DNA from 3 places in the Nonomuraea sp. NPDC048901 genome. Region 3 is predicted to be linked to each of the others. Evidence: riboswitches for the same ligand, from Rfam matches in the RefSeq annotation. Region 3 holds a riboswitch; each other region holds the start of a gene.
What was found. A riboswitch is a leader RNA that binds a small molecule or an ion and turns the genes downstream of it on or off. The one in region 3 is predicted to bind cyclic di-AMP.
Positions count from the first base shown of each region.

Region 1: linked by a shared signal. The riboswitch ahead of AB0C30_RS18405 (C40 family peptidase) and the one ahead of AB0C30_RS09905 (CHAP domain-containing protein) in region 3 are both predicted to bind cyclic di-AMP.
Region 2: linked by a shared signal. The riboswitch ahead of AB0C30_RS02650 (C40 family peptidase) and the one ahead of AB0C30_RS09905 (CHAP domain-containing protein) in region 3 are both predicted to bind cyclic di-AMP.

Region 1 is NZ_JBEZFW010000005.1:163,783-168,144, forward strand. Features, by position in the region: gene AB0C30_RS18400 (C40 family peptidase) at 1-777, shown strand, start outside; cyclic di-AMP (ydaO/yuaA leader) riboswitch at 1,635-1,793, shown strand; gene AB0C30_RS18405 (C40 family peptidase) at 1,867-2,382, shown strand; gene AB0C30_RS18410 (hypothetical protein) at 2,601-3,512, shown strand; gene AB0C30_RS18415 (M48 family metallopeptidase) at 3,524-4,362, shown strand, end outside.
Region 2 is NZ_JBEZFW010000001.1:529,206-533,567, reverse strand. Features, by position in the region: partial or broken gene AB0C30_RS02665 (RDD family protein) at 1-324, opposite strand, end outside; gene AB0C30_RS02660 (hypothetical protein) at 361-1,245, shown strand; gene AB0C30_RS02655 (amino-acid N-acetyltransferase) at 1,268-1,825, opposite strand; cyclic di-AMP (ydaO/yuaA leader) riboswitch at 2,114-2,274, shown strand; gene AB0C30_RS02650 (C40 family peptidase) at 2,280-3,323, shown strand; gene AB0C30_RS02645 (LuxR C-terminal-related transcriptional regulator) at 3,387-3,599, opposite strand; gene lysX (bifunctional lysylphosphatidylglycerol synthetase/lysine--tRNA ligase LysX) at 4,177-4,362, opposite strand, start outside.
Region 3 is NZ_JBEZFW010000003.1:42,292-46,653, reverse strand. Features, by position in the region: gene AB0C30_RS09920 (C40 family peptidase) at 1-508, shown strand, start outside; gene AB0C30_RS09915 (BlaI/MecI/CopY family transcriptional regulator) at 658-1,029, shown strand; gene AB0C30_RS09910 (M56 family metallopeptidase) at 1,026-1,982, shown strand; gene AB0C30_RS09905 (CHAP domain-containing protein) at 2,321-3,052, opposite strand; cyclic di-AMP (ydaO/yuaA leader) riboswitch at 3,067-3,221, opposite strand; gene AB0C30_RS09900 (NlpC/P60 family protein) at 3,399-3,839, opposite strand.

The sequences.
Region 1 (4,362 bases), on a different contig from region 3:
TACGGCAAGCTGAACGCCAGCTACAAACGCAAGCTTGAGACGGTCGCCACCCTGCGCGCCCAGGTCATCGACATGGCCGTCGACACCTACACGCGCGGCCCCGACGCCACTTCCTGGCCCACGATGATCGGTCAGCCGGATCCCACGGGCCTGCTGGGCGGCATGGCGCTCGCGGGGCAGCTGTCGGAGGAGAAGGTGGCGCGGCTGGCGGCCTTCGATCGCGAGAACCGCGGGCTCAAGGACGAACGCGACAAGGCCGAGGCGGCGCTGCAGGCGGCCGACAAGGAGCGCGACGGGGTCGAGAAGGAGCGCTCGGAGGTCCGCAAGCTGATCGCGAAGCAGAAGAAGCTGCTGGACAAGCTCGGCGCCTACAAGACCGGTGACCCCAACAGCACCGGCATCAAGTACACGGGCTCGGCCTCCGGCAACGCGGCGGCGGTGCTCAGGTTCGCTTACGCGCAGGTGGGCAAGCCGTACGTGTTCGGCGGCACGGGACCGAGCGGCTGGGACTGCTCGGGCCTCACGCAGGCGTCGTGGCGCGCTGGGGGCGTGTCGCTGCCCCGGACCACGTGGCAGCAGTGGGCCTGGGGGTCGTCCCGCAAGGTGGATCTGAAGGACCTGCAGCCCGGCGACCTGATCTTCAGCTCAGGGCTTGGACATGTCAGCATTTATGCGGGCAACGGGCAGATCGTGCACGCCCCCCAGACCGGCGACGTGGTCAAGGTCGTCACTCTGTCCTCCTATGGCGGCACCCTGGTGGGAGCTATCCGTCCGTAGGTTGTTCTGGGTGAAGAACCACTGATTTTCTGTACGGCAAGCACGGTGAGCCCCACCCGCCGTCCGTGGCTGGGCTCTGTCCAGGGACACGCTCCTCCGGTGGAGCGCGCTGGGCGCCGTGACGTGCGTCCTCTTGACCCGGTCCGTGGTTTCCGGTGGCCATGGACCGGATGGTCCGCCGATTAACGCTTGGCGGTCCACGTGGGCTTACCGGCTTGCTGGCCAACGGACCTTGGCCGGGTGGTCAATGGACCCCGGTTTGCTGGTCAACGACCCGGCCTAATGGTCAACGAACTCGGCCCGGTGGTCAGCGGGCTCCGACCGGCTGTTCAACGGGCTCTGGCCGCTTATTCAACTGCACCCGACCGGCTGTTCAACTGATCCCGATTTGCTGGTCGCCGGACCTCGGCGCGCAGGCCGATGCCGCTGGCCGGGTCGCTGAACGCTGCTGGAACGCCTTCAGCGGGTGACGACGATCACTGATCCCGGCCCGTCGGCGACCCTGGCGACGGCCACATCCGCGCAGTCGCGACACGATCACGCGCCCTCTGGGCGTGTTGCTAGCGGGACCAGTGTGACAAGAGTGACAAAAGGGACCTGACAGATCACTGTGTCGTCAAGTGTGAGAAGGGTCACATTTGAATAACATAACCCGGCGCTCCAGCTGGGGTTGGGGACTTTACTGACACCTCTGAGTGATCCTGACAACCCCATGACGGCTTTGCCAGCTCGTTACTCAAGGGCGTAGCTTCTGGCGTCGCGGCGAACAAGCCATGGCGTCGCGACTCTCCATCGGGTCCCCGATGTGGACAGAAAAGAAATCCGTTAGGTCGCCGCCCTTCTACATGTCATTACGTGGCGGTGGCCTGCCGAGTCCGTGCAGCCAGGAGGCACGGAGCCGGGGACCCAGCGATCCCGCTCCCGGGATCAGGGGTGAATCGGCGCGTATTGCGCCGTAGGGCGACTTCCAGGCCCGAATCCGTCAGCTAACCCGGTAGGCGTTCGTGGAAGTCCCAAGGAGAAATCCTGTCTACCTCCCCCAGTAACCCCCGTCTGTCCCGCATTGCCCTGAGTGGCGCAGCGCTCACGATGACCGTGACGGCCGGAGGTTTGGTCCTCCCTGCCCCGACGGCGCAGGCGGCGACAACGCGTGATGCGGCCGAAGTTTCCGGGACCAATACAGCGGCGAAAGCCGTCAGGTCCGTGAAGAAGGTCGCGCAACAAACAGCGGTCGCTCGGCAAAAGGTGAAGGCCCGTACGGCCGTCGCCGTGGCCAAGGACCAGATCGGTGACCCGTACAGTTACGGGGCCACAGGACCTGGTTCCTTCGACTGCTCCGGTCTCGTCCAGTACGCCTGGAAGAAGGCCGGCGTCAAGATCCCGCGCGTGACGAACAGCCAGTTCGCCCGCATCAAGAAGAAGGTCTCCTGGAAGAATCTGAAGCCAGGTGACCTGATGTTCTTCTATGGGCTCGGCCATGTGGGCATGTATGTCGGCAACGGCAAGATGGTCCATTCGCCGAGGACGGGTTCGACGGTGCGCGTCGAGAAGCTCAGCGGATGGCGCAAGGCGTCGTTCGTGGGCGCGGTGCGTCCCGGCCTGTAAGTCCGGCCTGATCCGGCCTGCAAGACCGTCACGAAGGTCCCGTCCCAGCTGGGACGGGACCTTCGCGTGTTCCGGGCCCTTCCGCGACGACGAGCCGACGCTTTGCGCGACGACGTGCCGGGCCTTTGCGCGACGACGTGCCGGGCCTTTGCGCGACGAGGAGCCGGGTCTCTCCGCGACGGCCGGTTCGCGGCGCGGGACGACTACGATCGGGGAACGTGTCCGTGCAGGTGAGCCGCCGAGTCTTGGGGGTGGGGGTGCTGCTCCTGGCCCTCGCCTCGGCCAGCGCCGCCCCGCACCGGTCTCCGGGGACGGATGGCCTCTCGGCAGCGGTTCGTGACCTGCCGTCCGGTGGGCCCGATCAGTCCGCGACCGGCCACAACCCGGCGGCCGGTGATCGTGAGCTTCCGGCGGAGGCGCGGGGACTCTGGGGGGACGGCTCCGAGGTCGTACGAGGTGTGCGTTCGGTTGTTGTCAGCCAGCATGCGGCGCCCGAGTCGCTTCGTGATCTGGCGCGCCGGGCCGATGCCGCCGGGTCGCGGGTCTCCGCCGTGCTCGGCCGCCCCGTACGGCCCGTGGTGCTCGTGCCCGGCTCGGCGGCCGAGGCTGCTCGGGTGGCCGGGGTGGGGAGTGTCGACGGGCTGGCGGCGGTGGCCGATGGCGGGAGAGTGGTCGTGGTGCCCGAGAACTTCGCCCGGCTGACCCCCACCGGGCGGGACATCGTGCTCACGCACGAGCTCACTCACGTCGCGGCCGGGACGAAGCGGTTGCCGGTGTGGCTCTATGAGGGGTTCGCCGACTACGTGGGCTACCGGGACGCGGGGTTGCCGGTCCGGGTGGCCGCCACCGAGTTGGCCGCCGAGGTGCGGGCCGGGCACTTGCCGGGCGAATTGCCAGGGCCTGCGGCATTCGCACCGTCCAGCCGGGAGCCTGCACGTCTGGCACGGGCGTACCAGGAGGCGTGGCTGGCGTGTCGCTTCATCGCCGAGCGGTTCGGTGAGGGGACTCTGGTGAGGCTCTACCGTGATGCCCAGACGGGTGGCATCGACCGGGGGCTCACCAGGCTCGGGCTCTCGGCAGGGACGCTGACGGCACGGTGGCGCGACTACGTGCGGGACCAGCTTGCGTAAGGGGAACGCGGATGGACGATCTGCAGGGCACCGACGACAGCATGCCGCCGCCTGACGACGACGCGGGCCCCGATCGGAACCCGGCACCACAGCCCGGCGAGGACGCCGCATCAAGCGACCCCGCCACGTCAGGCGGTAGCGCCGCGCCACACGACCGTGCCGCACCAAGGGACCGCGCCGTGCCAGACGACCGTGCCACAGCGAGTGACCGTGCCGCGCCAGACGACCGTGCCGCGCCGAGCGACCGTGCCGTGTCAGGTGGCTGGGTCGCGGACGGTGGGGACGTCGCGTTCGGCCGGGCCGGTGCCGGTTGGGCGCTGGTCGTGCTCGGTGTGGTGATCCTGGCCGTGGTGGCGTTCACGACGCCCTGGCGGGTGATGCCCTCGGGCACCCCCACGGTGACGCCGGATCCGGCGCGCGACTTCAGTGCCGCCGAGATCGCCAGGGCCGCCGCCTTCGATGCGGCCACGAGCCTGCCCGGTTACCTCTCCCTCGGGCTGACCGTGCTGTTCGCGGGGTTGCTCGTGCTCACGCCGTTCGGTGCCAAGGTGCTGAGTAAGCTGCGCGGGCCGTGGTGGGTGCGGGTCGTGCTGGGGGTGGTGGTGCTGACCGCGATCGTCGAGGCGATCAGGTGGCCCCTGGGCATCTGGTACGAGGTGCAGCTGCGCGACTACGGCCTGTCCACGCAGGACTGGGCCGGCTGGACCGGCGACCGGCTCAAGAGCCTGGCCGTGAACGTGGTGCTGCAGTCCATCATGGTGCTGGTCGTGGTGGCGCTGGCCAGGTGGCTGCGGCGCTGGTGGATCCCGGCCGCCGCGGGCGCGTTCGCGTTCACCTTGGTGGCCTCGTT
Region 2 (4,362 bases), on a different contig from region 3:
GGTGCCACCGGCCCGCTTGAGCGCCACGTCGTTAGGCAGGCCGCCCGGAGGCAGCATGGTGCCCGTGGGCACGATCTTGATCCCCATGACCATCTTGCCGACCGTCTGGCCGCTCATCTTGGTCATGAAGAACTCGTAGGCGACGTACACCGCCGTCATCACGATGGCCACCACGATGCCGTAGAGCGTCGGGCCCATCAGGCCGGTCGTGACGCCGGTCGCGGAGTTGTAGCCGGCGAGCAGGATGGCCCCGAAAACGAGACCGATCACCCAGTTCGCGATGCCGAAGATGACACCGTCGATGATCCTCGCCACGAGCCGCTGCCACCACTCGGCGAGCGGGGCCGGGGCGCCGGGCGGTTGGACCCCGTGCGGCTGCGGCTGCCCGTAGCCGGGCTGCTGGCCGTACTGGGGCTGCTGACCGTAGCCGGGCTGGCCGTACTGCTGCTGCTGACCGTAGTCCGGCTGGCCGTACTGCTGCTGGCCGTAGCCGGGTTGCGACGGCTGCTGCTGGCCATAGCCCGGCTGGGACGGCTGCTGCTGCCCGTAACCGGGCTGCTGGCCGTAATTGGGCTGCTGGCCATAGCCGGGCTGCTGGCCCGACGGTGGCTGCTGGCCGTACTGCTGCTGGCCGTAGCCGGGTTGCGACGGCTGCTGCTGCCCGTAGCCCGGCTGGGACGGCTGCTGCTGCCCGTAACCGGGCTGCTGGCCGTATCCAGGCTGGGATTGCGGTTGCTGACCGTAACCGGGTTGCGATTGCGGCTGCTGACCGTAGTTGGGCTGGCCGTACTCGGGTTGCTGACCCGAAGCCTGCTGCTGACCGTATCCGGGTTGCTGACCGTAGCCGGGCTGCTGGCCGTAGTCCGGTTGCTGACCGTAGCCGGGCTGCTGACCGTACTGCGGCTGTTGTCCGTACTGCGGTTGCTGCGGCTGCTGGCCGTAGCCCGGCTGCTGCTGACCGTACTGCGGCTGTTGGCCGTAGCCCGGCTGCTGCTGCCCATAGTTGGGTTGCTGACCGTAGGCGTCGTCCGCCCGGTAGCCAACGACCGTCGCATCCGGGTCGGGCTCGCCATAGGGACGGCCCGTGTTGTGATGTCCGTATTCAGATCCGCCAGGCGCAGAGTTCTCGCCGGATTCGTCCTGTGGATACGGCGGCTGTCCGGTGCTCACCGTGTCACCTCGCTTCGAGTGCGCATGTGGCACGTGTCAGGACACATGCCTGTGCTGCCCAACGTATCGACATAGGTATCAACAATCACCTTTCCCATTAGTCAAGGTCCGCGTCACCCGATGTCAGGTGGAGAAGCATGCGGGTGTTCCCCAGGGTGTTGGGCTTGACGTGTTCGAGGTCGAGGAACTCGGCGACACCCTCGTCGTACGAGGCCAGCAGCTCCGCATAGACCTCGGGTGAGACCGGAGTGCCCTGTACGGGGCGGAATCCATGCCTCGCGAAAAAATCCACCTCAAAAGTCAGACAGAAAACCCGGCGCAGGCCGAGTTCCCGGGCCGTTTTGATCAAGGAAGAGACGATCCGGTGCCCGATTCCGAAGCCTCGGAACTCCGGATCAACGGCCACCGTGCGAATCTCCGCGAGATCCTCCCAAAGCACGTGCAGCGCGCCACAGCCGACCACTTGGCCGCCGCGCTCGGCGATCCAGAACTCCTGCACGTCCTCGTACAGAGTGACGGTGGCCTTCTCCAGAAGCCGGGGCCCGGCGCCCGCGTAGGTGTCGACCAGGAGACGGATCGTCCTGACATCCGGCGTGCGAGCACGCCGGACGACGACTTCCGTGTCCGGGACTGTCACTTCGGCGACCTGCTCCATGGGTCTCCAGCGTACAGATCCGATTACGGCCTCCCCGTAACTCTGACGTCTCTCCCATCTCATGACATCTCGTGGTTGATCGAGCACGATGAGGGATCCCTTGGCCATCAGGCTTCCATGCCTTGACGAACTTGGTGCAAAAAGGACATAAAGTTTGTCCTGCACCGGCAAGCACGAGATCACCTCGTGACCCTTCGGTTGTGAAACCTCTACAGACTTGGCAGTTCTGGTTGAGCACGAACCCGGAGTGCACTAGTGTCCAGCGACGATGTCACCCACGCGAGCCAGCGTGGAGACGCGCCCAATCCCCGTAAGGGGAGCCGGGGACCCGCCGGTGGCGACCTCATCCCGACGCCACCACCCATGGGGTGAATCCGAGCGAGTCGTTCGGTAGGGCTGCTCCGGCCCGAACCCGTCAGCTAACCCGGTAGGCGCCGATGAGAGGAGCTGGTTGGTGAAGCAGACCCGCGATCGCGAGACGAAGCCGGCGGCCGCTCAGGCCCGCCCTTCTGAGCTCCGGAAGATCCCCACCCGGTTGGGTGTCATCGCGGCGACCATCGCCACCCTCCTCTTCGCCGTACCTGTCGGCTCCGCCGTCGCCGATCCCAAGCCCTCGCTGAAGGACCTGTCCAAGCAGGCCGAGGAGCTCCACACCCAGATCGAGACGCTGAGCGAGGAGTTCAACGGCCAGCGGGAGAAGCTCAAGACAGCCAAGAAGTCGGCTGAGGCGGCCAAGAGGACGCTGTCCACCAGTGAGGCCGATCTGGCCGCGAAGCGCGCCAAGGCCGCGCTGCTGGCCCAGAACGCCTACATCAACGGCGGCTTCGGCCAGGCGCTGGCATTCGGCACCTCCGACGACCCCGAGAGCTTCCTCGACCGGGCGGCCACCACCTACGCGCTGGAGCAGCAGCAGGGCTTCGAGGTCAACCAGGTGACCACGGCCAGGCAGGCCGCCGAGCAGGCAAGGGCCAGCGCCAAGACGCGCATCGACGAGGTCGAGAAGATCGTCGAGGGCCTCGGCACCAAACGCGACAAGATCACCAAGCTCGTCGCCAAGGTCGAGAGCAGTCTCTTCAAGCGGGCGATCGGCGAGGCGGGCCGTCCCGGCACCCGGGCCACGCGGGTCGACCTGCCGGTCATCGGCGCCGGCAAGGCCGCCACGGCCGCCAGGTGGGCGCTCACGCAGCAGCTCAAGCCGTACGTCTGGGGCGCCGAGGGGCCGACCTCGTACGACTGCTCCGGCCTCGTGATGGCGGCCTACCAGCGGGTGGGCATCTCACTGCCGCACTACACCGGCGACCAGTGGACGGCCGGACGGCACATCTCCAAGGAGGAGCTGCGCGCCGGCGACCTGGTCTTCTTCTATGGTGACCTGCACCACGTCGGCATCTACATAGGCGGCGGCATGATGGTCCACGCGCCGCAGACCGGCGACGTCGTACGCATCGCGTCCATCGCCCGCCGCCCGTTCGCGGGCGCCGTACGCATCGCCGACTGACCTCCGGACACCACGACAAGCACTCTGACAGCTGGGGCCCGGGCGGCTGGGCCGGTCGAACGGTCAGATGAGCTGGCGGCGGGCGGCCCAGGCCACGGCCTCGATCGCGGTGGCGACGCCGATGCGGTCGCAGATACCCCGAAGTCTCCGGCGTACCGTGCGTCCGCTGATATCCAGTCGTCTGCCAACCCGATCAACCGTGACCCCCTTGGCAAGCTCCGCCAGCAACGCCAGATCCGCGTGGCTAAGCTCGACGCTCTCAGTGAGCACATACATCGGGAGCCCTCCCCCCAACAGCAGAACTCGAGACGTCTATGTCCGAGCAGAGCTGCAGCTCGTCTCGCAGACGGTAAACGCATTCTGGAAAGGTCGTCAAGCCAGCGGATACCGCCCTCTGACCATCGCCATTGACATGATCGGCTGTATGTGAAGTACTCGCCATATGTCGGCACACTTCGGGGCCCGATGAGGGATCACAGGCGCCCTTACAACGGCTCCAGCCCGCTCCCCAAGAGCGCCGCGAACCTGCTGAGCGCCGAATCCGTAAAACGCGAATATTCTTCGCATTCAATATGCGAAATATCGGAAATGTGGCTGCTTAGGGCAGTCTTTTGTACCCCCGCGCCGCCGGGTCAGCAGCGCCCGCCAAAGACCATGAACGGTTCATGCGCCAGAGGGAGAAGCCACTCGGCGCAGGCGGCCGGGAGATGCCCGCTCCCCGCGCTAAGGGACCGGCGAACGCCGCCGCCCGCGTTCTCCTACTCGCCGCAGGAGATCGGGCCGCTGTCAACCCGACAGCGGCCGGTACGGCCCGGCGTGGGAGCCGGGCCGACACTCTTCGGCGGCAGGCGGGTCAGTGGGTCGGCTTGACCAGCGGGAACAAGATCGTTTCCCGGATGCTCTTGCCGGTGAAAGCCATGATCATCCGGTCGATCCCGGCCCCCATGCCACCCGTGGGCGGCATGGCGTACTCCAGCGCCTGCAGGAAGTCCTCGTCCAGCTGCATGGCCTCCGGGTCGCCCCCGGCGGCCAGCAGCGA
Region 3 (4,362 bases):
CGAGGCCGACAAGGCGCGCGAGAAGGTGGACGACGACAAGACCGAGGTCGAGAAGCTGATCGCCCAGCAGACCAAGATCCTTCGCAAGCTCGGCGCCTTCAAGTCGGGCAATCCCAACAGCACGGGAATCAAGTACACCGGCCCGGCCTCGGGCAACGCCCGCATCGCGCTGCAGTTCGCGTTCGCGCAAGTGGGCAAGCCGTATGGGTACGGCGCCAATGGGCCGAACTCCTACGACTGCTCCAGCCTCACCCAGGCCTCCTGGCGTACCGCCGGGGTCGCCATTCCCCGCACGACGTACACACAGTGGGCCTGGGGCGCCAGTCGTCGCGTCTCGCTGGACGCCCTCCAGCCTGGGGACCTGCTGTTCAGCAAGGGCCTGGGACATATGGGCATGTACGCGGGCAACGGGAAGATGGTCCACGCGCCGCAGACCGGAGACGTGATCAAGGTCGTCGAGCTCGACGACTACTGGCGCAACCGCCTCCTCGGCGCAGTCCGCCCATAAAGCCGCCGCCGAGCCCCGCACGTCGAAATGGCGCTGGAAGTACTGGCAACGTGGAGCTATGTGCGTTGTCCACAAGGTTGCACACTGTGGCCCCGTATCAACGATCCCAAGTAGCATGAAAACAAATCGCGGCAGGAGGCCACAAGAAGATGCGGACGTTGGGCGACCTGGAGTCGGTGATCATGGACCGGATGTGGTCGTACCACCGCCCCGCCGCGGTGAGAGACGTGCTGAAGGATTTGCGACAGGATCGCGAGATCGCCTACACCACCGTGATGACCGTGATGGACAAGCTCTACAAAAAGGGCCTGCTGAAGCGCGAGCCGGTGGGTAAGGCGTACGTGTACAAGCCAGTCGGCACCAAGGAGTCCTACACCGCCGAGCTGATGCGCGAGACGCTGGCCAGCGGCGGTAACCAGGCGGCCACGCTGGTTCACTTCCTTGAGCGGCTGACCCCGGAGGAGGCTGCCGCGCTGGAATCCGCCCTTCAGGTGTTCCCGGCGCACACCCGTCGATCATGACGGTCGCCCTGGTCCTCGTCGTCTACGCCGTGGGTGCCGCCACGGTGTTGCCGCGACTGCTCGTCAAGGCCGCCTGGGCCGAGCGGGCCCCCCGATTGGCGATCTCCATGTGGCTGGCCGCGGACATCTCCGCGGTCCTCTCGGCGGTGATGGCCGCGCTGAGTGCCGCGATCCCCGGCGACGCGGTCGGGCACGGGTTGGCCAGGCTGTTCGAGGTGTGCAAGCAGTTTCTCGGCCACGGATCCGACGTCGACGTGGCCTCCGCCGGATTCCGGCTGGCCGTCCTGGTCAGCGGGTTCATCACCGCACGGACTGTGTTCTGCGTGATCAGGGTGCTGCTGACCTCACGGCGCGAGCGTGCCCGGCACTCGGAGATGCTGAGCCTGCTGGGCCGGCGTGACGGCGAGTTGGACGCGGTGGTCCTGGAGTACGACAAGCCGCTCGCGTACTGCCTGCCCGGCAGGGCGAACAAGGCCGTGATCACCACGGCGGCGCTCCACGCCCTGCCGCCCGAGCATGTGGCCGCGGTGCTGGCGCACGAGCGAGCCCATCTCCGAGGACGCCACCATCTTCTCCTTGCCCTGGCTGAAGGCCTGGCCAAGGCATTTCCTGCTCTCCCGCTGTTCGCAACGGCCAAAGCGGAGGTGGCCCGCCTGGTGGAGTTGCGGGCCGACGATGTGGCCGCGGGACAGCATCCGCGCCTGCACCTCGCCGCGGCTCTGGTCGGTCTGGCCACCGGGCGGGTGCCCGCGTTCGCTCTGGGCGCTGCAGGCGAGAACGCGTTGAGCAGGGTGCGCCGCATGCTCAATCCGGCCGCGCCGCTCCACCGCCGCGAGCGGCTGGTGGGCACGGTGGCCGTCACCTTGTTCCTCGCAGGACCGGCGGCTCTGGCGGTGTTTCCGGGGGTGAGCGCGCTGATCGCGCATCATTGCCACACGCTCTCGCTGCTCTGAGCTCAGGCGTACAGCAACTCCTGATCGATCACGACGGCCGCGGTGACGCCCTGACCGGCGGCGATGATCACCTGGCCAGCCGGGGAACGGCATGGACGCCCGCCTGGCCATGTCGCCGGCCGCGAAGACTCCCTTCACCGAGCTCTGCCCGAACTCGTTGACCTCCACCAAGCCGTCCTCCAACATGGCGCAGCCCAGTTGCTTCGGCAGGTTGCTGCGCTGGCGGACACCCGACCCGCAGCGACTGGTAGCCGCCACCGAGGACGGCACGGTCTATGGGTCCAAGAACGGCGGGCCGGACTTCACCGTCGCCTTCCGCCCTGCCAGATCATGAACCGCTACGCCATGATCGAACGGTGACGGCCGGCATACCGCTGCTGCCTGCCTCTGGCAGAGCTTCGACGTCTCACCTGCCTGACCACGACGGCAACGCAGAGCACGCCCGCGAACACGACCCCAGACACCGCGATGCTCTCCGTGGAGGCCGTCGGCAGGACGACATCGGTCTCCTGCGCCTTCCCCGCCGCCTGCACGACCCCTTTCCGGACCAGAGGCGTCCGCGGGTTGCCGCCCGTCAGGACGAACGTCTCACCCTCCCCGAACTTCTCCTTGACCTTGCGGGGAAGGCCGTAGCCGACGACCTTGCTCTGGTCCCTGTCCTTGCGCTTGAGCCACACCTTGTCGACGTTGGCCTCGATCGTGGAGATCTGGTCTCCCTGTACCTTCTCGACGATGCCCGCATGGTCGATCCGCTCCACATCGCGTGACCCGCTCCAGTCGTAAAAGACGATGGCGCCGGGCTCCGGCTTGTCACTCCAGGCGTCCTGCTCCTTGAACCACTTGGCGTGGTCGACGGTGTAGGCGAAATCCCCCACGTACTTCTCGACGCCCGCCTGGTTGGCGGCCCAGGTAATGAACATGTCGCACCATGGGGCGGTCTTGAAGTAGGGGTCGCTGTTGTCCACGTTGGCGTAGTACCAGTTACCGAACTTGCTGTAGCCGTCGGTTTTCTCGCGATAGCCGAGATTTTTCTGGGCAGCGTCGAGCAGCCCGTCCACAATGGATGGCATAGGTCCGGGGTTTGACCCTTTCTCCTTATGGCCTACCGGGTTAGCTGACGGGTTCGGGCCAGGAGATGACGCCCTACCGCCGCATCCGTGGCGGATTCACCCCATGCGTGGATCGCTCCAGGCTCTGGTTCCCCGGTTCCCGCGGCGCGGGCCTCGGCACCAGCCGGCCGCCTCCACCGCGAAGGCAAGTCACCGGCAAGTACGAAGGACTGTAGTAGGTAGAAAGGGTGGCTGGTTACCGAAATGAGATTTTTGGCATAAAAGATCTATCCAACGCAGACCGACCAATACCGTGCGCTACACGTTGTTATACGCAAGGCAAGCACCGCAGCGGGTCAACGCGTGATCACTCAATCACCCTCACCACGCCTGCGAGATTGCGCGTGTGGGCGGGCACCAGTTTGACGACGTCCCCCGCCTGCGGGGCTTGGATCATCTTTCCGTCGCCCCAGTAGATCGCGGCATGGGAAATGTAGCCCGGGTTGGTGGGGTCCAGCCGCCTGAAGATCAGGTCACCCGATCGCATCTGGGAAAACGGGACCCGGGGTCCACTGGCGAACTGCTGATGCGTCTCCCGCGGCAGCCGAATGCCCGCCCTGCCAAAGGCCCACTGGATCAGGCCGGAACAGTCGAAGGCGTCAGGTCCCTCGGCGCCCCAGACATACGGGGCGCCCAGTTTGCTCTTCGCCGCCGCGCACGGTCGGCTTGGGCGTGTAGGCCCGGAAGGTCGATGGTTCCACCCCCACCGTTCCCACCCTCCTACCGCCGAGCGGTATCGCCGCCGCATCGACGATCTCCATGGAGCTCACGCCTTTGCGTACTCGAACCCGCTCGATCATTTGTTCAGGCAGCGGACGATTCGCGACCACAAGCAGGTGTGGCTCCCGCAGACGGTCGAGGGCCGCCACAACAGGCGGTTCAGGCGCCGGCGAGCTTTGCCCGGCTTCCCGCGTCCAGCCCGAAGACGCCGGGGCGGCTTCGCCGGTCGCTCGTAGTCGACGAGGGCTAACATCCCCGCCACCAGCGTTGCAACCACGAGTCCGGCCACGAGGTACACCGCTCGGGGCAGCACGCTACTACGGTTCATAGTCACTGCGACATTATGCACAACCCGAACAGCGACACAGCGGCCCACCGCTCAGGCACGGCACCACGCCGTGGTAAAGGTAAAGGATTAATGGCTGAACCCTAGGCCACACAGGGCCTTCGGGTCGGCTTCCAAAGGTTTCGCTTGCGCTGGCCATTTGGCTTGCATACCTTTACAGGCCCAAGGCCGCAGCGTTCCGATGGTGGCCTGTACTGCCGAGACC